4 regions of the Janthinobacterium sp. CG_23.3 genome follow, and region 1 is predicted to be linked to each of the others. Evidence: predicted binding sites of a transcription regulator. Region 1 holds the regulator's gene; each other region holds the start of a gene.

Evidence for each region. The regulator FliA, encoded in region 1, starts transcription of late flagellar genes. The targets are predictions, from matches to a motif close to CTAAAGTTTNNNNNNNNNNNGCCGNTA.
Region 2: the regulator FliA is predicted to act here: its motif matches at 1,782-1,808, upstream of ACFDR9_RS09335 (DUF5610 domain-containing protein).
Region 3: the regulator FliA is predicted to act here: its motif matches at 1,718-1,744, upstream of ACFDR9_RS14500 (flagellin).
Region 4: the regulator FliA is predicted to act here: its motif matches at 1,893-1,919, upstream of ACFDR9_RS21215 (flagellar protein FliT).

The regions. Positions count from the first base shown of each region.
Region 1 covers NZ_JBJXIB010000024.1:17,450-22,250, reverse strand. Annotated here, with positions in the region: gene flhF (flagellar biosynthesis protein FlhF) at 1-280, shown strand, start outside; gene ACFDR9_RS08545 (antiactivator of flagellar biosynthesis FleN protein) at 273-1,103, shown strand; gene ACFDR9_RS08540 (RNA polymerase sigma factor FliA) at 1,128-1,862, shown strand; gene ACFDR9_RS08535 (flagellar motor protein) at 1,844-2,590, shown strand; gene motD (flagellar motor protein MotD) at 2,592-3,377, shown strand; gene ACFDR9_RS08525 (flagella synthesis protein FlgN) at 3,472-3,939, opposite strand; gene flgM (flagellar biosynthesis anti-sigma factor FlgM) at 3,949-4,251, opposite strand; gene flgA (flagellar basal body P-ring formation chaperone FlgA) at 4,369-4,801, opposite strand, start outside.
Region 2 covers NZ_JBJXIB010000027.1:40,149-44,949, forward strand. Annotated here, with positions in the region: gene ACFDR9_RS09330 (GGDEF domain-containing protein) at 152-1,117, shown strand; gene ACFDR9_RS09335 (DUF5610 domain-containing protein) at 1,121-1,696, opposite strand; gene sbcB (exodeoxyribonuclease I) at 1,870-3,318, shown strand; gene pyrF (orotidine-5'-phosphate decarboxylase) at 3,356-4,177, opposite strand; gene ACFDR9_RS09350 (LemA family protein) at 4,380-4,801, shown strand, end outside.
Region 3 covers NZ_JBJXIB010000056.1:2,620-7,420, forward strand. Annotated here, with positions in the region: gene ACFDR9_RS14485 (flagellar hook-length control protein FliK) at 1-597, opposite strand, end outside; gene ACFDR9_RS14490 (flagellar protein FliT) at 615-941, opposite strand; gene fliS (flagellar export chaperone FliS) at 946-1,395, opposite strand; gene ACFDR9_RS14500 (flagellin) at 1,830-2,630, shown strand; gene ACFDR9_RS14505 (flagellar protein FlaG) at 2,993-3,367, shown strand; gene fliD (flagellar filament capping protein FliD) at 3,427-4,761, shown strand; gene ACFDR9_RS14515 (GGDEF domain-containing protein) at 4,787-4,801, opposite strand, start outside.
Region 4 covers NZ_JBJXIB010000109.1:8,142-12,942, reverse strand. Annotated here, with positions in the region: gene ACFDR9_RS21220 (FimV family protein) at 89-1,207, shown strand; gene ACFDR9_RS21215 (flagellar protein FliT) at 1,558-1,845, opposite strand; gene ACFDR9_RS21210 (HDOD domain-containing protein) at 2,050-2,877, opposite strand; gene ACFDR9_RS21205 (hypothetical protein) at 2,917-3,168, opposite strand; gene ACFDR9_RS21200 (M13 family metallopeptidase) at 3,207-4,801, shown strand, end outside.

The sequences.
Region 1 (4,801 bases):
GGCCGGCTGCATCATCACCAAACTCGACGAGGCGGCCTCGATCGGCAACGTGCTCGACGTCGTGATCCGCCAGAAGCTGCGCCTGTTCTACGTCTCCAACGGCCAGCGCGTGCCGGAAGACCTGCACCTGGCCGACCGCGGCTACCTGATCGACCGCGCGTTCAAGCTGCAACGCGCCGGCGCGCCGTCGCAATACCAGGACGCCGAGCTGCCGCTGCTGATGGCGCAGGCCGGCGCCGCCCGCAACGAGCGTTCGCTCAGCGGGGTGCACCTTGGCTAATTTCGACTTCGACCAGGCCGAAGGCCTGCGGCGCATGCTGGCCGGGCCCAAGCCGCGCATCGTCACGGTGCTGTCGGCCACGCCGCGGGACGACAAGGGCGCCATGCTGGTGAACCTGGGCGCCTCGCTGGCGCGCGCCGGCAACGACGTGCTGCTGGTCGACGCCTGCGCCGGCGAGCGCGGCGTCGGCGAGCGCCTCGGCGTGGCCGGCGGCGCCAGCCTGCTCGACGTGGCGCGCCAGCGCTGCGCGCTGAACCAGGTGATCCACCAGGTGCCGCAGGGCTTCGGCGTGGTCACGCTGGCGCCGCGCGGCGTCGCCGCGGTGGCCGCCGACGAGGCGCGCCGGCTGGCCAAGGCCTTCGACGTGCTGGTCAAGCAGACCGGCATCGTCATCGTCGACGGCGAGTATGGTGAAGATGGCGAGGAGGGCTTCCCGCTGCCGGCCATGGCCAGCGCCGACATCGTGGTGCAGGTCTCGAACAGCGCCACCTCGATCAAGGCGGCCTATTGCATGATCAAGCGCCTGAACCACGCGTTCGGCCGGCGCCCGTTTGGAATTCTTGTCACCGGGGCTTCCGAAACCGAGGCAAAGGTGGTATACGATAATATGGCTCAGGCGGCCAGCCGTTATTTGGCGTTGAACCTGACCTCGATGGGCTCGGTGCCGGCCGACGAATACCTGCACCGCGCCGCGCGGCTGGGACGCGCGGTCGTCGACGCCTTCCCCTTGGCCGGGGCATCGGTCGCGTTCCGCCAGCTGGCCGGGCGCTTCGCCCTGTCGGCCGGGCCGTCACCCTACCGCGCGGGGGGGCAACCATTTTAGCGCCTAACAAACAATAAGCTGCCTATGTATACGGTTAAAGGGAAAGCGGACAAGAACCAATTGCTGACGGAGCACATCCCGTTGGTGAAGCGTCTGGCCCACCACATGAAGGCCAAACTGCCGCCCTCGGTCGAGGTCGACGACCTGGTCCAGGCCGGCATGATAGGCCTGCTCGACGCCATCAACCGCTACGAGGAAACCCACGGCGCCCAGTTCGAGACCTACGCGGTGCTGCGCATCCGCGGCGCCATGCTCGACGAGCTGCGCAGCAGCGACTGGCTGCCGCGCAGCATGCGCCAGAACATGCGCAAGATCGAGGTGGCGATGAGCACGCTGCAGCAGCGCCTCGGCCACCCGCCCACCGAGTCCGAGGTGGCGCAGCTGCTGAAGATGTCGCTGCACGACTACCAGGAGATGCTGGGCGACGGCGGCGGCCACCAGTTGCTGTACTACGAGGATTTCCACGACCCCGACGGCGGCAACGACAGCTTCCTCGACCGCCACAGCGTCGACGAGGACGGCGACCCGTTGCGCTCGCTGCTCGACACCGACTTCCGGCAATGCGTGATCGACGCCATCGACGCGCTGCCGCCACGCGAGAAAATGCTCATGGGCCTGTATTACGAGGAAGAATTGAACCTGAAGGAAATCGGGGCGGTGATGGGCGTGTCCGAATCGCGCGTCTCGCAGCTGCACACCCAGGCCGTCGCGCGCCTGCGCGCATCGTTAAGGGAGCAGGCGTGGACTGGGCCAGCGTAGCCGGGGTGGTGCTGGCGCTGGCCGGCGTCATCGTCGGCCAGGGGCTGGAGGGCGGCAAGTTCGCCTCGCTGCTACAGCCGGCCGCGTTCGCCATCGTGGTGGTCGGCACGCTCGGCGCGGTGCTGCTGCAAACGCGCATGCGCGCCTTCGTGCGCGGCATCGAGATGACGCGCTGGGTGTTCCTGCCGCCGCTCGACGGACGCGCCGCGCTGGCGCGCCAGATCAGCCAGTGGAACCAGTCGGCGCGGCGCGACGGCCCGCTGTCGCTGGAGCGCCACATGGAGGCCAGCGGCGACCAGCTGGTCGTCAAGGGCTTGCGCATGATCGTCGACGGCATCCACCCCGACAAGCTGCGCCAGTTGCTCGACGTCGAGATCAGCGCCTACGAGGTGGCCGAGCGCCAGGCGGTGCGGATCTGGGAGTCGGCGGCCGGCTACTCGCCCACCATCGGCATCCTCGGCGCCGTGCTCGGCCTGATCCACGTGATGGAAAACCTGACCGACCCGGCCAAGCTGGGCGGCGGCATCGCCGTGGCGTTCGTCTCGACCATCTACGGCGTCGGCCTGGCCAACCTGTTCTTCTACCCGGTGGCCAACAAGCTCAAGGCGATCGTCTCGCTGCGCGTGGTGCAGTACGAAATCGTCGCCGCCGTGTTCTACGACATCGCCAGCGGCGACCACACGCGCATCATCGAAGAGCGCGTCGCCAGCCTGCTGCGGGAGTACTGAGATGCAGATGCGGCGCGCGCGCAGGAAATTCGACGACGAGCCGGAGAACCACGAGCGCTGGCTGATCTCGTACGCCGACTTCATCACCTTGTTGTTCGCCTTTTTCGTCGTCATGTACGCGCTGTCGCTGGCCAACGAGGGCAAGTACCGGGTTTTCTCGGACGCCATCGGCGAAGCGCTCGGCCTGCGCCGCGGCGCGCCGCCCATCGTGCTGGAGGCGCCGCAGGCGATACCGCTGCCGAACCCGATGATCAAAAAGCGCGCCGAGGCGCTCAAGCGCGAGCGCGAGAACATGACGCGGCTGGCCAACGACCTGCTATCGACGCTGGCGCCGCTGGTCAAGGAGGGCAAGGTGCGGGTGACGCAGAACAGCCGCGGCGTCAGCGTCGAAATCAACGCCAGCGTGCTGTTCGACCCGGGCGAGGCGCGCCTGACGGCCGAATCGGACCAGGCCCTGCGGGCGGTCGCGGTGCTGCTCAAGGACGACCCGCACGCGGTGCAGGTCGAAGGCCATACCGACAACCAGCCAATCCGCAACCCCAGCTTCCCGTCCAACTGGGAATTGTCGGCGGTGCGCGCCAGCGCGGTGGTGCGCCTGTTCATCGAAGCGGGCGTGGCGCCGGCGCGGCTGACCGCGGTGGGCCACGGCGCCAACCTGCCGGTGGCGCCGAACGACGGCGCCGACGGGCGCGCGCGCAACCGCCGCGTCGCCGTCACCATCCTGTCGGCGCTGCCCGACACCGTCACCGAACTGCCGACCACGGCGGCGCCGGCGCCGGCGCCATAAAAAAAACCGGGGACAGACCACGTTTTTCGAGAAAGTTTCTCGAAAAACGTGGTCTGTCCCCGGTTTGCTTGTCGCGGTTTGGGTGTCGGCTGGACTAGCCGATGACCAGGCGGCGGCTGGCCGCGCCGGCGGTGGTTTGGCCGCTGGGGCCGTAGAAGTTGCCGCCCTGGGCGGCCGGGCGCATGCTGTTGAGCGCGCCCTGGGTGTGCGCCAGCTGTTTGTTGACCAGCATGCCGTTCAGGCGGTTGCGCTCCTTGGCCGCGCGCGTCAAGGCCAGCAGCGCCGACCACTGCGCGGTTGCGCCGGCGTCGCCGCATCCGGCCAGCCAGGCCGCCATGCCTTCCTCCTTCGGCGCGAAGCCGGCCGCCGCCAAGGCGTCGTGGCGCAGCTTGGCGCAGGCCGCCAGTTGCGCCACCAGCGCGCCTTTGCGCGCCGTCAGCGCGGTCAATTCGTCGATTTCCGCCGCCACCAGGCTGTCTTGCTCGCGCTGCATCAATTCAAACAGCGCGTCCATCAGTTCGCGTTCTTCGCGCAGCGTGCTCAAGGGGGAGGCGGATTGCATGGCTGATACCTATCTTTTACGTGAATGCAGCAAGTCCCTGACTGTTTCCAGCAGACCGTCCGCGACTTTTTCGGAATTGACCTGGAACTGGCCGTCGGCGATGGCCAGCTTGATGCGTTCTACTTTCTTGGTGTCGAACACGGCGCTGTTGCCGGCCGCGCTGGCGGCCAGCGCCTGGCCCTGCGGCGACAGGCGCACCTTGTCCGACGTGTCGGTGTTAACGCTGGCCTTTTCGGCGCCGCGCGCACTGGAAGTGGCTGCCGGCGTCACCGGCAGGCCGGGGGTGCTCTTCATGGTATCGGTAATTTTCACAGCATCATCCTCGTCTGGTCGGAGCTTGGAACTCCGGGATATGTGTTCTTTATCGGCGCCCGCAGCGGAAACTTTAGCCCTGGCGCCGCCAATCAGCATATCTCTTTGCCAAGACGTTTAAAACGCCACTTCGACCAGGCCGCCGGCCCTGGCCACGCCGCTGATTTGCTGGCCCGCCGTGGTGCGTACCTGCACCACCTGGCCGTCGCTGGCGTTGTTGATCGCGCGCGCCTCGGCCGAGACGCGGAAGCCGGCGCCGCTCGACACCAGCCGCACCAGTTGCCCCTGCTGTACCACGTTACCGCTGCGCAGCATGTCGAGGCGCAGCGGCGTGCCGGCCGCCAGCGAGACGGTGGCGCTGCGCCCGAGCACCTGCGCCATGTCGGTGGCGATGCCGGCCGGCAGCGCGGCGAGGTCGCCGCGCAGGATCACCAGTTGTTCGGCGACGATGGGCTGGCCCTGCGCCAGCGGCAGCGCGCTGGCGATGTAGCCGGCCTGCACCGCCACCGTCGCCTGGATATAGATGGTCCACGGCGTCGGCGCGGTGCAG
Region 2 (4,801 bases), on a different contig from region 1:
ACAAAGTGGCTGCCATTGAACCACGCCGGCGCGGCAATCTGGCGTCAAGAGCAAAGTTGCACGGTGGCATATTTCAGCTGGGCATGGTTTGCGTTATGATTGCCGCAGCGGCCACGTGGTGGGCCGGCGCGGGTTTTTTGAAGGTCTTATTGTGGAACATATCTGTAGTTTTGGCGCCTCCCGCTACCAGATCGGCGATCTGCAGCTGTTTCGCGATTCGGACGACGCCGCCGTGGCCGCCTTGCTGGCGGCCTGCCCTATCGTGCGCCTGCTGCCCGGCCAGGTGATGACGGATACGCACCGTGCCCGCCTGTACATCGTGTTGCGCGGCGCGCTGACGGTGGCGGCCGACACCTCGACCGGCATGGCCGACGGCACGCTCAGCAAGGTATTGCCGGGCGAGAGCGTCGGCGAACAATCGGTGCTCGACGAGGAAAGCAACCTGTCGGCCATCGCCGCGCTGGAGGAAACCGAGTTGTTGGTCATCGACGGCAAGCTCGTCTGGCAATTGATCGACGCCTCGAACGCGCTGGCGCGCAATCTGCTGCGCCTGCTCTCCTTCCGCATCCGCGCCGCCAACGCGCAGTTGCGCCGGCGCCAGAAGGTCGGCGAGTTCTATCGCCAGTTGTCGATGGTCGACGGCCTGACCGGCTTGTACAACCGGGCCTGGTTGAACGATTTGCTGCCGGCCATGGCGGCCACCGCGCATGGCGCGAACACGCCGCTGTCGCTGATCATGATCGACCTCGACCATTTCAAGCGCTTCAACGACAGCCACGGCCACGTCGCCGGCGACCAGGCGCTGCGCACGGCGGCCCAGGTGCTCAGCGCGGCGCTGCGCCCGACCGACTGCGCGGTGCGCTACGGCGGCGAGGAAATGATGGTGATTTTGCCCGACACCAACACCAAGATGGCGCTGCTGGTGGCCGAGCGCCTGTGCGAGCGGATGCAGCAGGCGGTGGTGTTCGCCGACATGCGCAGTCCGTTGCCGCATGTTACGGCCTCGTTCGGCGTGGCCAGCCTGGCGCCGGGCCAGGACGAGCACGCGTTGATCGCCGCCGCCGACGCCGCCCTGTACCGCGCCAAGGACGGCGGCCGCAACCGCGCCGCGCTGTAGTCGTCAGGCCGGCGCGGCGGCGTCCGCCGGCGCCGGCTTGCGGGCCGCCTCGAAGGCGGCGTAACCCTGCTGGACCAGCGCGTAGGTCTTATCGATATTGCTGGCGATATTGCCGTTGAGCACCTTCAAGCCCTGCAGGATATCCTTCGCCTCCTTGAAACCCGATTCGAAGCCGCCGCGTATCGTGTCCATGAACTTGGTCAGCAGTTTGCCCTCGTCCTCGCCCGGGTGCTGTTTCTTGTAGGCGTCGAAAAAACCGGTCGACAACGATACAATGCGCTCGGCGGTCCCTTCCGCGCTGTTGTCTTGCGAGACGGCGCCCTGCAGCGCGTCGGGGCCATATTGCGTCTGCAGTTTTTCGTTGATGCTGGTGATGGCGCTCTTGTACAGCAGCGACAGCGGTTCGTTTTGCGAGCCGATGGCAACGCTGACGGACGCTTGCAGGATCGCCGCGTTCTGTTGCAGCCGGGCTTTTTCAAGCGGCGCCATGTCCGGCGTGGCGTCGGCCGACTTGGCTTTGTCGGTCGCGGCGGCGCTGGCGGCACTGCCGGCGCCGCTGACGGATAAGGGATTTGACATGATAAGTCTCCTTGGACGAGCATTCTGTGTAACATACGGGCCGACGGGCGGATTTACGCCGGCCACCAGCAGCCCCCACAGCTTATAACGACAACAACACCACAAACTATAGGCCGCCCGCGATAAAACGCCGCCGTCCGGCGCGGGCGCCACGAATTTTTTTAGCGATCACGATGACTACCCAGACCTTTCTTTGGCACGATTACGAAACCTTTGGCGTGCAGCCGCGGCGCGACCGCCCGGCCCAGTTCGCGGCGATCCGCACCGACGCCGACCTGAATGAGATCGACCAGCCTATCATGCTGTATTGCCAGCCGGCGCCCGACTTCCTACCCGACCCGCAATCGTGCCTGATCACCGGCATCACGCCGCAGCAGTGCCTGGAGCGGGGCGTGCCGGAACACCAGTTCGCCGCGACCATCGAAAAAGCCTTTTCCAAGGCCGGCACGATCGGCGTCGGCTACAACACCATCCGCTTCGACGACGAGGTCACCCGCTTCCTGTTCTGGCGCAACCTGATCGATCCCTACGCGCGCGAATGGCAACACCAGTGCGGCCGCTGGGACTTGCTCGACGTGGTGCGCATGACCTACGCGCTGCGCCCCGAGGGCATCGCGTGGCCGACGCGCGAAGACGGCAAGCCAAGCTTCCGCCTGGAACACCTGTGCGCGGCCAACGGCCTGTTGCACGAATCGGCGCATGACGCGCTGTCGGACGTGCGCGCCACCATCGCGCTGGCGCGCCTGATCAAGCAAAAGCAGCCGAAGCTGTTCGACTTTTGCTTCGCGCTGCACAAAAAGGACCGCGTCGCCGACGAAATGGGCATGGGCCTGGCGCCGGCGCTGCGCCAGCCCTTCCTGCACGTGTCGGGCATGTTCCCGACCGAGCGCGGCTGCATCGGCCTGGTGTGGCCGCTGGCCACCCACCCGAGCAACAAGAACGAGGTGATCGTCTGGGATTGCGCTTTCGACCCGGCCGAGCTGTTCACGCTGGACGCGGCGACGATCCGCACGCGCATGTTCACCCGCAGCGACGCGCTGCCCGAGGGCGTCACGCGCCTGCCGGTGAAAAGCATCCACCTGAACAAGTCGCCTATGTTGGTAGGCAACCTCAAGACCCTGTCGCCGGCCATGGCCGAGCGCTGGGGCATCGACCTGGCGGCCGGGCGCGCCCACGCCGCCACGGCGGCGGCCGGGCCGGACATGGCGGCGGTCTGGGCCGAGGTGTTCCAGCGCCCCGGCGCGACCGAGGCGCCGGACGTCGACGAGGATTTGTACGGCGGCTTCATCGGCAACGACGACCGCCGTCTGCTCGACGCGCTGCGCAAGGAAAGCCCGCAGCGCCTGGCCAGCGCGCGCCCGTCGTTTTCCGACCAGCGCCTGCAAGAGCTGCTGTTCCGCTACCGCGCGCGCAATTTCCCGGCGAGCTTGAACGAGGTCGAGCTTGAGCGTTGGGAAGAGCACCGCGCCGCGCGCCTGTACCAAGGCGCCGCCGGGGCGCGCACGGTCGATCTGCTGTTCAGCGAAATCGACCAATTGCAGGAAACCGCCGACGAGCGCGGCGAGCAGATACTGGGCGCGCTGTACGATTACGTTGAGATGGTGGCGCCGCAGCACCAGTAGAAGCCGGTCCGCGGCCCGTCCAGGGCCGCGAACCAGTTTAAGCGCGGTACACGTTGATGGCGTCGCGCGTTTCCAGCGCCACCCGGCGGGCGGCGGCGGCGAAGTCTTCGCTCTGCTCCGGCTTGGCGTAGATAATCGCGCGCGACGAGTTGATCATCATGCCCATGCCGTTCGCGGTCTGGCCGGCGGCAACCGTGGCGGCGACGTCGCCGCCCTGGGCGCCCACGCCCGGCACCAGCAGCGGCATGTCGCCGACAATCGCGCGCACCTGCGCCAGCTCCTGCGGGAAGGTGGCGCCGACCACCAGCGCGCACTGGCCGTTCTTGTTCCACTTTTCCGCCACCAGGCGCGCCACGTGCTGGTACAGCGGCTGGCCGTCGACATTCAAAAATTGCAGGTCGGAACCGCCCGGGTTCGAGGTGCGGCACAGGATGATCACGCCGCGGTCTTCCCACTCCATGTACGGCTCGACCGAATCGGCGCCCATGTACGGGTTGACGGTGACGGCGTCGGCGCCGTAGCGCTCGAACGCCTCGCGCGCGTACTGGGTCGCGGTGGCGCCGATGTCGCCGCGCTTGGCGTCGAGGATCAGCGGGATATGCGGATAGGTCTCGCGCGCGTAGCGGCAAATGTCCTCGAGCTGGCGCTCGGCGCCGAGCGCGGCGAAGTAGGCGATCTGCGGCTTGAACGAACACGCCAGGTCGGCGGTGGCGTCGATGATCCGGGTACAGAAGGTAACAATGCCATCCGGCTGGTCGCGCAGCTGCGGCGGCAGCTTGGCGAGGTCGGGGTCCAGCCCGACGCACAGCAGCGAATCGTTGGCCGTCCACGCGGCGGATAATTTATTGATGAAATTCACGGCGCGCCTTATCTATTCGGTTGCAAACCCCATATTGTACCGTCCGCCGGCCGGAAAGGCCGCCCAAGCCGCCGCGGCGCGCACGATATAACAGCGGCCGGCGGCGGGAAATTGCCCAGTTTGGGGTATATTAATCGCTCGTCCCTTACGCGCGCGCAGCGCCACCACCATGTCCACCACAGCAAACCGTTTTTCCCCTTGGATGCGCCTGATACTGATGCTGGGCGCGCTCGCCAGCCTGCTGTCGGGTTGCGGCTACAACCAGTTTCAAAGCAAGGACGAGACCACCAAGGCCGCCTGGGGCGAGGTCGTGAACCAGTACCAACGGCGCGCCGACCTGATTCCCAACCTGGTCAACACCGTCAAGGGTTACGCCGCGCACGAGCGCGAAACGCTGGAGGCGGTCACGCGCGCGCGCGCCGCCGCCACCAGCTTCCAGATCACGCCGGAGGTGCTCAACAATCCCGCCGCGTTCCAGAAGTTCCAGCAGGTGCAGGGCGAGCTGTCGTCGGCGCTGTCGCGCCTGATGGTGGTGTCGGAGAAATATCCCGACCTGAAGGCCAACGCCAACTTCCGCGACCTGCAGTCTCAGCTCGAAGGCACGGAAAACCGCATCACCGTGGC
Region 3 (4,801 bases), on a different contig from region 1:
GGCGCGCGCGGCGCCGCTGAGCGCCGGCGCCGGCGCGCTCGGATCGAAGCCCGGCAACTGGTTCGACGGCGTCAGCGGGGCTTTGCTGAGCAGCACCGCGGCCAGGCTGGCCGGACGCGCCTGCTGGGCGGCCTGGGCTTGGGCCGCGGTCGTTGTTGCCTGGGGCGTTTGCGCCGCGGCGCCCTGCTGGGCGGCGCCCTGCTGGGCGGCGCCGCTCTGCCCGTGCGGCAAGGTGGCGTCGGCGTCGGGCGCTTCCGGTCCGGGGTCGGCGTAGGTCAGGGTGACGTTGCTGCTGGCGTCGCGGCCGCGGCCGATCTGGAAGGTCGGCCGTGGATCGAGCGCCACCAGCGTCAGCGGCACCTCGGCGCCGACCGGAAAGCCCGGCGGCAGCGTCATGCGCACCGGGCCGCCGGCGACGTTGACCAGCGAGCTGCCGTCGCCCAGGCGCGCCAGCACGGCGCCCTGCATCGACTGGCCCAGCAGCGCTTGCAGCGAACGCTGCAGGGCCAACTGGCGCGGCTCGCCGATCGATTCGACGGCGAGCGCGGCCCGCACGGCCGTTGGCGCGGCGATGCCGCTGGCGTCGAGCCGCTGCATGTTGCTCCCCCCCCGGTTTAGGTGGCGCCGTAGACGTTGGCCAGGCGCCGCTCGGTGCCGGTGCTGTGGATCAGCGCCGACAACTGGGCCATCCACGGCATGGTCAGGTCGCGGATCTTGCGGTCGTCGTCGAGCATTTTTTTGATGCAGTCGACTTTCGTCTGCCGGCTCTGGCCCTTCAGCGCCGGCGGCTCCTCGCCGTCCTTGAGCAATCGCACCTGGGCCGCGCAGCGCTGCTCCAGCTCGCCCAGCAAGTCCCAGTCGGCGTCGCTGGCGGCCCGTACCATTTGCTCGGTCAGATCGACCATCGATTCATATATTGCTAACACTTCTTGGCTGGTCATTGGCTCAGGCGCTCGCAAGGATGGACGCGTTGGCGGGCGCCAGCGCGGCCGGTTGCACGGCGGGCGCGTTGCCGATGGCGTTCCAGGCGTCGCGCAAATCGCTCAGCAACAATTGCACTTCCTCCAGCTTGTCGCTGCGGTTTTGCAGATTCGCCTCCAGCAGCAGCTTGCCCATGTAGTCGTACAACGCGTCCAGGCTTTCGGCGATGTCGCCGCCGGCCTTCTTGTCCAGGCTGGCGCGCAGGCCGCTGCCGATGATCAGCATGGCCTTGGAAATGGCGGCGCCCTTTTCGGCGATGTTACCGGCCTTCATGTGCATCTGGGCGCTGACCACCGCCACCAGCGCGCCGTCGAACAGCATGACTACCAGCTTGTGCGGCGTGGCGGCAACGACTCCCGTCTCCAGTCCCACTTTGGCGTACGCGTCGACGCCGCGTTGCATGGTTCCAAACATCATCTTCTCCTGGTTGTTGCCTAAATAATCAATGATTCCGCGATCGGGCGCCGGGGACCGCTTGCGCACGCTTGTTGCTCGCCAGGCCCCCAATATAAGTCATTATCGGCAGAATCAATTAAGACTTGAGAGGGGCGATTAGGCTTCAGTTTCGCGCATCCGCCGCGGGCCGCCGCCCGGAGGGGGGGGGCTGGAGCCGCGCCGCCCCCGGCCGGGTGCCTGGCGCACCCGGCATATATATGGCGTCATGCATCGCGGGGCGTAGCGGCGTTCCCACGGCATCGGTAACTATTGCCTTGTACCATTTTATTTTTTAAAAAGCCTTCAGTTTTCGCGGGGTGTTCCGTTAATGAATTAACTGCGGTGAACAAGCGAACTGATTCACGAAGTCGCCGCCCTTACCGTATCATCCACAAGCCAACCGGAGAAATACCATGAGCATCATCAACACCAACATGGCGTCGCTGAACGCCCAACGCAATCTGAAATCGTCGGGCAATGACTTGAACTCGTCGCTGCAGCGCCTGTCTTCCGGTATGCGCGTCAACAGCGCCAAGGATGATGCCGCCGGCCTGTCGATTGCTTCCAAGATGGATTCGCAGATCCGCGGCATGAACCAGGCCATCCGCAACGCCAACGACGGCATTTCGCGGGTCCAGACCGCCGACGGCGCGCTGCAAAACACCACCGACGCGTTGCAGCGTATGCGTGAACTGGCGGTGCAGGGTGCGAATGAAACCAACGGCACGGCCGAGTGGGCCAATATCAACACGGAGATGCAGGCGCTGAACACCGAGGTGGCGCGTATCAAATCCGACACCAAGTTCAACGGCACCGCCGTGCTCCTCGGGGACACCACCGACATCCAGGTCGGCGCCGATTCGGGCCAGAAGATCACCATCACCTCGAACGAAGTTGTCGATGTCGTCATCGCCCCCATCACGGACGCGGCCTCGGCGCTGGCCGCGCTGGGCCAGATCGACATTACCTTGGCAGCGGTCAACACCGAGCGCGCCAACCTGGGTACGGTGCAAAACCGCATGGGTTACGCGATCAGCAACCTGCAAAGCTCGGTCGAGAACCAGTCGTCGGCGAAAAGCCGCATCATGGACACCGACTTCGCGGCGGAAACGGGCAAACTGACCCGCGCCCAGATCCTGCAACAGGCCGGCACGGCGATGCTGGCCCAGGCCAACACGGTGCCGAACGGCGTCATGGCCCTGCTGCGCGGCTAATCGCCCAAATGGCGCTTTCGTAAGCGAAGGCAGTGTTGTATTCTTGAGGGAGCGGATGAAAATGTTGGATTCGCGCGTTGGATCAAAAAAGCCCGGCGCGCGAAGACATCTTTTTATACCCACACAAGTGTGCATAACACTGCATTAGGTCCGCGGGGGGGGGGGGGGGGGGGCCCCCCGCCCCGCGCCTCCCAAAAAACCAGATCCCCCCCCTCCCCCACCCCTCCCAACCGCCACACCCCACACCCCCAACCACCCCTCCTCCCCCCCCCCCCCACAGTATGCTCCTCGCCTTCCCCCCCCCCCCCCCCCCTCCCCCCCCCCCCCCCCCCCCCCCCGCGTCCGACTAAGGAGTATCCGTCATGCTGTCATCAATTAATGGTAACGCCGCCGCCCCGGCCGCGGCACCGCCCCCCCCGCCGCCCCAGGCCGGCAGCGCCGCGCCCGCGCCGCCGCTTGAGCGGGCCGCGCCCGCGCCCGCGCCCGCGCCGGCCAGGAGGGATACGCAACCGTCCGGCCGCGAGATGGAGGACGCCGTCAAGTCGCTCAACGAGTTCACCGGCCAGACGGCGCAGAACGTGCAGTTTTCGATCGACCAGGACAGCGGCAAGACCGTGGTCAAGGTGATCGACACGCAGACGCAGGAAGTATTGCGCCAGATTCCCAACGCCGAGGCGCTGTCGATTTCGCGCTCGCTGAATAAATTGCAGGGTTTGTTAATCCGCGACAAGGCGTAAGCGCGCGGGTACGCCGCCGCGGCCGCTTTGCCGGCCGGCCCGCCTCACAGGAGAATGAAATGGGTATTTCCGTTACCGGGGTTGGTTCCAACCTCGACGTCAACAACATCGTCTCCCAGTTGATGGCGTCCGAGAACGCGCCGCTGAACCTGCTGAAAGCCAAGGAAACCACGTTCAACGCCAAGCTGTCGGCCTACGGCACGATCCAGTCGGCGCTGTCGACCTTCCAGAGCGCGCTCAAGGCGCTCAGCACCGGCGCCCTGAACGCGCAAACGGCCACCAGCAGCAACTCCACCGTCCTCACCGCCAGCGCCGGCAGCACCGCAGTCGCCGGCACCTATTCGATCGAGGTCACCCAGTTGGCGCAGCGCCACAAGCTGTCGGCCGCCAACGGCCTGGCCAGCACCACCGCGGCGCTGGGCTCGGGCACGATGTCGATCCAGATCGGCTCCAAGCCGGCCGTCGTCATCCCGACCGCCGACTATTCGCTGCAGGGCTTGAGCAACGCGATCAACGCGGCCGGCGCCGGCGTCAGCGCGACCATCGTCAACGACGGCAGCACCAACCGCCTGGTCGTCACCGCCACCGACAGCGGCGCGGCCAACGCCATCACCATCACCACCGACGGCGGCCTGTCGCAGTTCGCCACGAGCGACCCGAACATGACGGTGCAGCAGGTGCCGCTGGACGCCACGCTGAAGATCGACAATATCCTCGTCACCAAGCCGTCGAACACGATCACCGACGCCGTCACCGGGCTGACGCTGAACCTGGTCGCGACGAATATCGGCAGCACCGTCAAGGTGGCCGTGGCGCGCGACCCGGCGGCGATGAAAACGGCGGTCACCGGTTTCGTCGAGGCCTACAACGCGCTCAGCGCCAGCGTCACCAAACTGACCGCCTTCGACGCCGCCGCCAAGAAGGGCGCGGTGCTGGTGGGCGACGCCGGCGCCAATTCGATCATGGTGGCCTTGCGCAAGGAGATGGGAACGGCCAGCAGCGGCGGCACGCTGACGCGCCTGTCGGACATCGGCGTCTCCTTTCAGCGCGACGGCAAACTGACGGTGGACGACAAGAAATTGACCACGGCCTTGAGCGGAAACGTCACCGACATGGTGCAGTTGTTCACCTCGACCAGCGGCTATGGCACCAGACTGAACGCTCTGGCCACGGAGATGCTGTCGAGCAGCGGGGTGATCAAGACGCGCCAGGAGGGGTTGAAGGAAACGATCAAAGGCATCACCGACGACCAGCTCGACATGCAGGACCATTTGGCGGCGGTGGAAAAACGCTACCGCAAGCAGTTTTCGACGCTCGACTCGACCATGAGCAGCCTGAACGGTACGCGCGACTTCCTGACGCAGCAACTGGCGGCGATCGCCAATAACTACTAGGCGCGACCCAACCGGGGCCGCCGCCTCAGTCGGCGGTGAC
Region 4 (4,801 bases), on a different contig from region 1:
ATTGCGTCGGGGCTACAAATCGGCGATTTCCTGCCGTTATAGCAGATACACTTCCTTCCAATACACACGACATACGAGCGACCAGCCCATGCAGCGCAGCGCCCCCTTCAGCTTGATCCGACGCGCCGCCGTCATCGCCATCGCCGCGCTGGCCTGCGCCGGTGCGGCCGCGGCCGAACTGGGCGAGCCGAGCGTGCGTTCCTACCTTGGGCAGCCGCTGGTGGCCGAGATCGAACTGACCGCGCTGGCGCCCGACGAAGTGGCGGGCCTGCAAGTGCGGCTGGCCTCGCCCGACGTCTACCGTGGCGCCAACATCAGCATGAGCCCGGTGCTGCAAACGGTGCACCTGGCCGTGGTCCGGCGCGAGCAGCGGCAATACCTGCGCGTCACCTCGCCGCGCCGCGTCGACGCCGACTACCTGCACCTGTACTTGGAACTGAGCGCGGGCGGGCGCAGCGCCGTGCGCGCCGTCACGCTCTGGCTGTCGGCGGACCCGGCGCCGGCGCCGACACCCGCCCCGGCACCGGCGCCAGTGATTGCACACGCGCCCGTGCCCGCCTCGCCGGCCGCAGCCGTCTCGGAAGCGGCGCCCAGTCCGGCCTTGGTGGCGGCGCGGGTGCGCGCCGCCATGCCCGAGCGAAGGGAACCCGCTCCCGCTCCGGTCATGGCGCGTCCGCCCAGCCATAAGCCACCCCGACAAGCCGCCGCGGCGACGGCCGTGCCGCATACCAGCGTGCCGGCGCAGATGCCAGCACCAGATGCGGCGGCAGCTTGCGGCCCCGGTTCCGCCGGCCAAGCCAAGGCTTGCCGGGTGCTGGACCAGAAAAACGCGGCGCTGACCAGCAAACTTGTTGAACTGGAAGGCAAAATAAAGATATTGCAGCGGGAACTGTTGCCGGGGCAGGCGGGGCTGAAACCGCAGCCCATCAGCGCGCTCACCCCGCTCAAGGCAAAACCCAAACCGCTCGCCGCCGCAGCCAAAAAAGCGCCGGCCACCAGCCTGATGCCGCTGGCGCTGGTGGGCGGCGGCGTCGTTGCGCTATTGTTGCTGATCGGCGCGGCGCTCTACTTGTACTGGCGTCGCAAGAAGGCGGCCGTGCCGGGTGCGCCATCCACATACTGGGTATTGCTGCGCAAACCTTTCCGCCGCAAAAAAGCCCTTGACGGCGTCGACGCAGCCGCCGTCGAACCCGTTCTGGAGGAATAAAACCTTATTTAAAAATAAATTGATTCTGAGATTCAATTGTGCGGGCCAATTCCCGAACATATAGGTTATACTGACTTCAGTGGTCTTGCACCACGACAAAAAACAGGTCAGGACCTGGCGCAGTCACCAACGATGGAGTGGCGCGACAAACAGGTTTAACGTTGAATAAACGTCCTGCCCTGGAAGCGGTTTGCGATGCCAACGATGCGCACGCGAACGCCGGATGCAACCGGCGAAGAGGCGACACCAGGAGATACCTGGTGCTCGCTCTCCAGAATTCCTCCAGCGGTATCCCCCCCAAAGAAAAAAAGCGCCCGCAGGCGCCTTCGATTCGTTAGTGCGAGTCGATTTTAGTGCTTTGCCGGCATGATGTTGGCCAGTTGCCCCATCCATGGCTCGGTGGCATCGCGCACGGCGCGGTCGTTGGCCAGGATTTGTTTCAGCAGGTCGATCTTGCGCATGCGCGGGGCGCCGCTCAGGGCCGGTACCGCGCCGGCGCCGGCGCCGCGCGCCTCGCTCGCGCATTGGCTTTCCAGTGTGCTCAGGGCGTCCCAGTCGCTCGCGCGCGCGGCCGATACCATTTGATTGGTGATGCCGGCAATATTTTCGTACATCGAAAGGACTTCGGTGGAGGTCATGAGCGCACCCGTAGCTAAAATTGAAAAAGATTACTGCTTGTCTAGGTTAGCGGCGGCGCTTTTGGAAACTTTAGGGTGTTTTTGAAAAAAGATGAAAATAATGTGAAATAATTTTGACGCGGCCGCTGGACGGCGCTGGAGCGGGGCAGGGGGGAGGAAACGGGCCGCCGCAGTCGCCGCGGCCCGCCTTGCATGCGTGGAAAGTTAGTGGACCAGTTCTTCCAGGCCGGCGCTGAGGTCGCTCAATGGCGGCATTTTCTCAATCAACAGGTCCGGCGCCAGGCCCAGCGCCTCCGCTACCTCGGTCGGATAGCATCCCGCGATTTCCTCTTCGCTCAGTTTGGCTTCGTCGACCCGGGCGCGCCAGGCGGCCAGGTGGATCACCGCCGCCATCCGGTTCAGTTCCGGCTTGTTTACCGGGTCCGGGAAGGCGCCGATGGCTTCCGAGAACGGCTCGGGGAATTTCCAACGCTTGGCCAGCTCCGCGCCGACGTCGGCGAAGCAGTAGCCCAGCGAGGCCATTTCGGCGTCGAGCCGGCGCGCGTCCAGCGGCGGGGCGATTTTGTCGAGCTGGATCGCCTGCTCCGGCATCGCCGAGTGCAGCACCAGTTGGCCGATCGCGTGCATCATGCCGATGGTGAACGCCAGGTCGGTGTTTTCGCCCGCTTGCTTGGCGATCCATTTGGCCGAGACGGCGGTGTGCAGGCTGTAACGCCAGAATTCCTTCAGGTCGAGGCCGGGCACGGCCTTGAAGCCGCTGACCAGGCCGGAGCTGATCACCAGCGTGCGCACGGTAACGAAGCCGAGCATCAGCACGGCGTCTTCGACGGTGCCGATGCTGCGCGACACGTGGTAGTACGCCGAGTTGGCCAGGCGCAGCAGTTTTGCGCTCAGCACCGGATCGGTGGACACTTTCTTGGCGATTTGGTCGGTTGAGACGCTCGCGTTGTTGAAACTGTTGATGAGCTCCTCGACTACTTTGGGAGCCGTGGGCAAGGCATGGGGGTTTTGGAAAAGCGCCTCAAGTTTCATTTTTTGGTCTCCTGTGTGTGTCCACGTTACTACCAAGAACTATATTCCGATTTGTCGCCGCAAGGCAAAAATTTGCGGCGAAATTGTGGCATTTCCGCCCGCGCGTTTTAAAGCCAGCATACCAATATATTTACCCCCTGGAAAGTTCAATTGTGCGCGCCGCGATGGCGTCGGGTTTTCCGCCCCGGCAAGCCGCCGTTCAGGGCGGGCAAAACGCAGCTTGTCGCAATGTGCGGTTTTTTTCCGGCTCCCGGCTTTATAGTTGATCTTGAGTACAAGCGTCCGCGTCATCCGCCGCATTTCCACCTAGAATCAAAAAAGGCACACCCATGCACACAGCTTTTCGATCGTTGCGGGCCGCACCGCGCAAAAACACCGTCGCGCTGGCATTCTGCGGCGCCGCGCTGGCGTTCGCGCCGGCGTTCGCCGCCGCCCAGCCGGCCCGCGCGCCGGCGCAGGCGCGCCACGCGCTACTGCCGGGCGACGATTTTTACAATTACGTCAACGGCGCCTGGATGGCCTCGACCGTGATCCCCGCCGACCGCGGCGACTGGAGTTCCTTCGCCGCCCTGTCCGAGGAAACCAACCAGCGCGTCGTCAAGCTGATCGAAGCGGCCGCGGCCGCAGGTGCGGCGGCGCCGCAACCGGCCCGGCAGGTCAGCGACTACTACCGCGCCTATCTGGACGAGGCGGCGATCGAGGCCAAGGGCATGGCGCCGCTCAAGCCGCTGTTGCAGAAAATCGACGCCCTGCGCAACAAGGTGGAACTGACCGGCGCGCTCGGCGCCAGCCTGCGCGCCGACGTCGACCCGCTCAATATGACCGATTTTTTCACCGAAAACCTGTTCGGCCTGTGGGTCGCGCAAGGCTTGACCGACTCCTCGCGCAACCTGCCCTACCTGCTGCAGGGTGGCCTGGGCATGCCCGAGCGCACCTACTACCTGTCGGACGACCCGAAAATGGCGGCCTTGCGGACCCAGTACCAGGCGCATATCGCCGCCACGCTGACGCTGGCCGGCTACGCCGACGCGCGCGCGCGCGCCAAGCGCGTGTTCGAACTCGAGCACGCCATCGCGCTGTCGCACGCCAGCCGCGAAGACTCGGCCGACGTCGTCAAGGGCAACAACGTCTGGCGCGCGGCCGACTTCGCCAACCTGGCGCCCGGCATGGACTGGGCCGCCTTCTTCAACAGCGCCGGCCTGGGCGGCCAGGACAGCTTCATCGTCTGGCATCCCAACGCCCTCAGCGGCGCCGCCGCGCTGGTGGCCGCGACGCCACTGGCGACGTGGCAGGACTTCCTGCGCTTCCACACCGTCAACCAGCTCGGCGGCGCGCTGCCGAAGGCGGTGGCGGCGCAGCGCTTCTCGTTCCACGGCCGCGCCCTGAGCGGCGCGCAACGGCAGCCGCCGCGCTGGAAGCGCGCGCTCAGCGCTACCAATGCCGCGCTGCCGGACGCGGTCGGCCAGATGTACGTCGAACGCTACGTCGCGCCGGAGTCGAAGGCGCGGGTCCAGCAAATGGTCGGCAACATCGTCGCCGCCTTCTCGCGCCGCGTCGAGCAGCTCGACTGGATGGCCCCGGCCACCAAGGCCCAGGCGCAGGAAAAGCTCAAGACGCTGTACGTCGGCGTGGCCTACCCGGAGCGCTGGAAATCCTACCGCGACCTGGAGGTGGTGCCGGGCGACGCCTTCGGCAACATGCTGCGCGCCGAGCAGCACCATTATGCCCAACAGCTGGCCAAGCTGGGCCAACCGGTCGAGCGCAGCGAATGGGCGATGCCGGCGCAACTGGTCAACGCCGTCAACCTGCCGTTGCAAAACGCGCTGAACTTCCCGGCCGCGATACTGCAGCCGCCGTTCTTCGACCCGAAGGCCTCCGACGCCGCCAACTACGGCGGTATCGGCGCCACCATCGGCCATGAAAT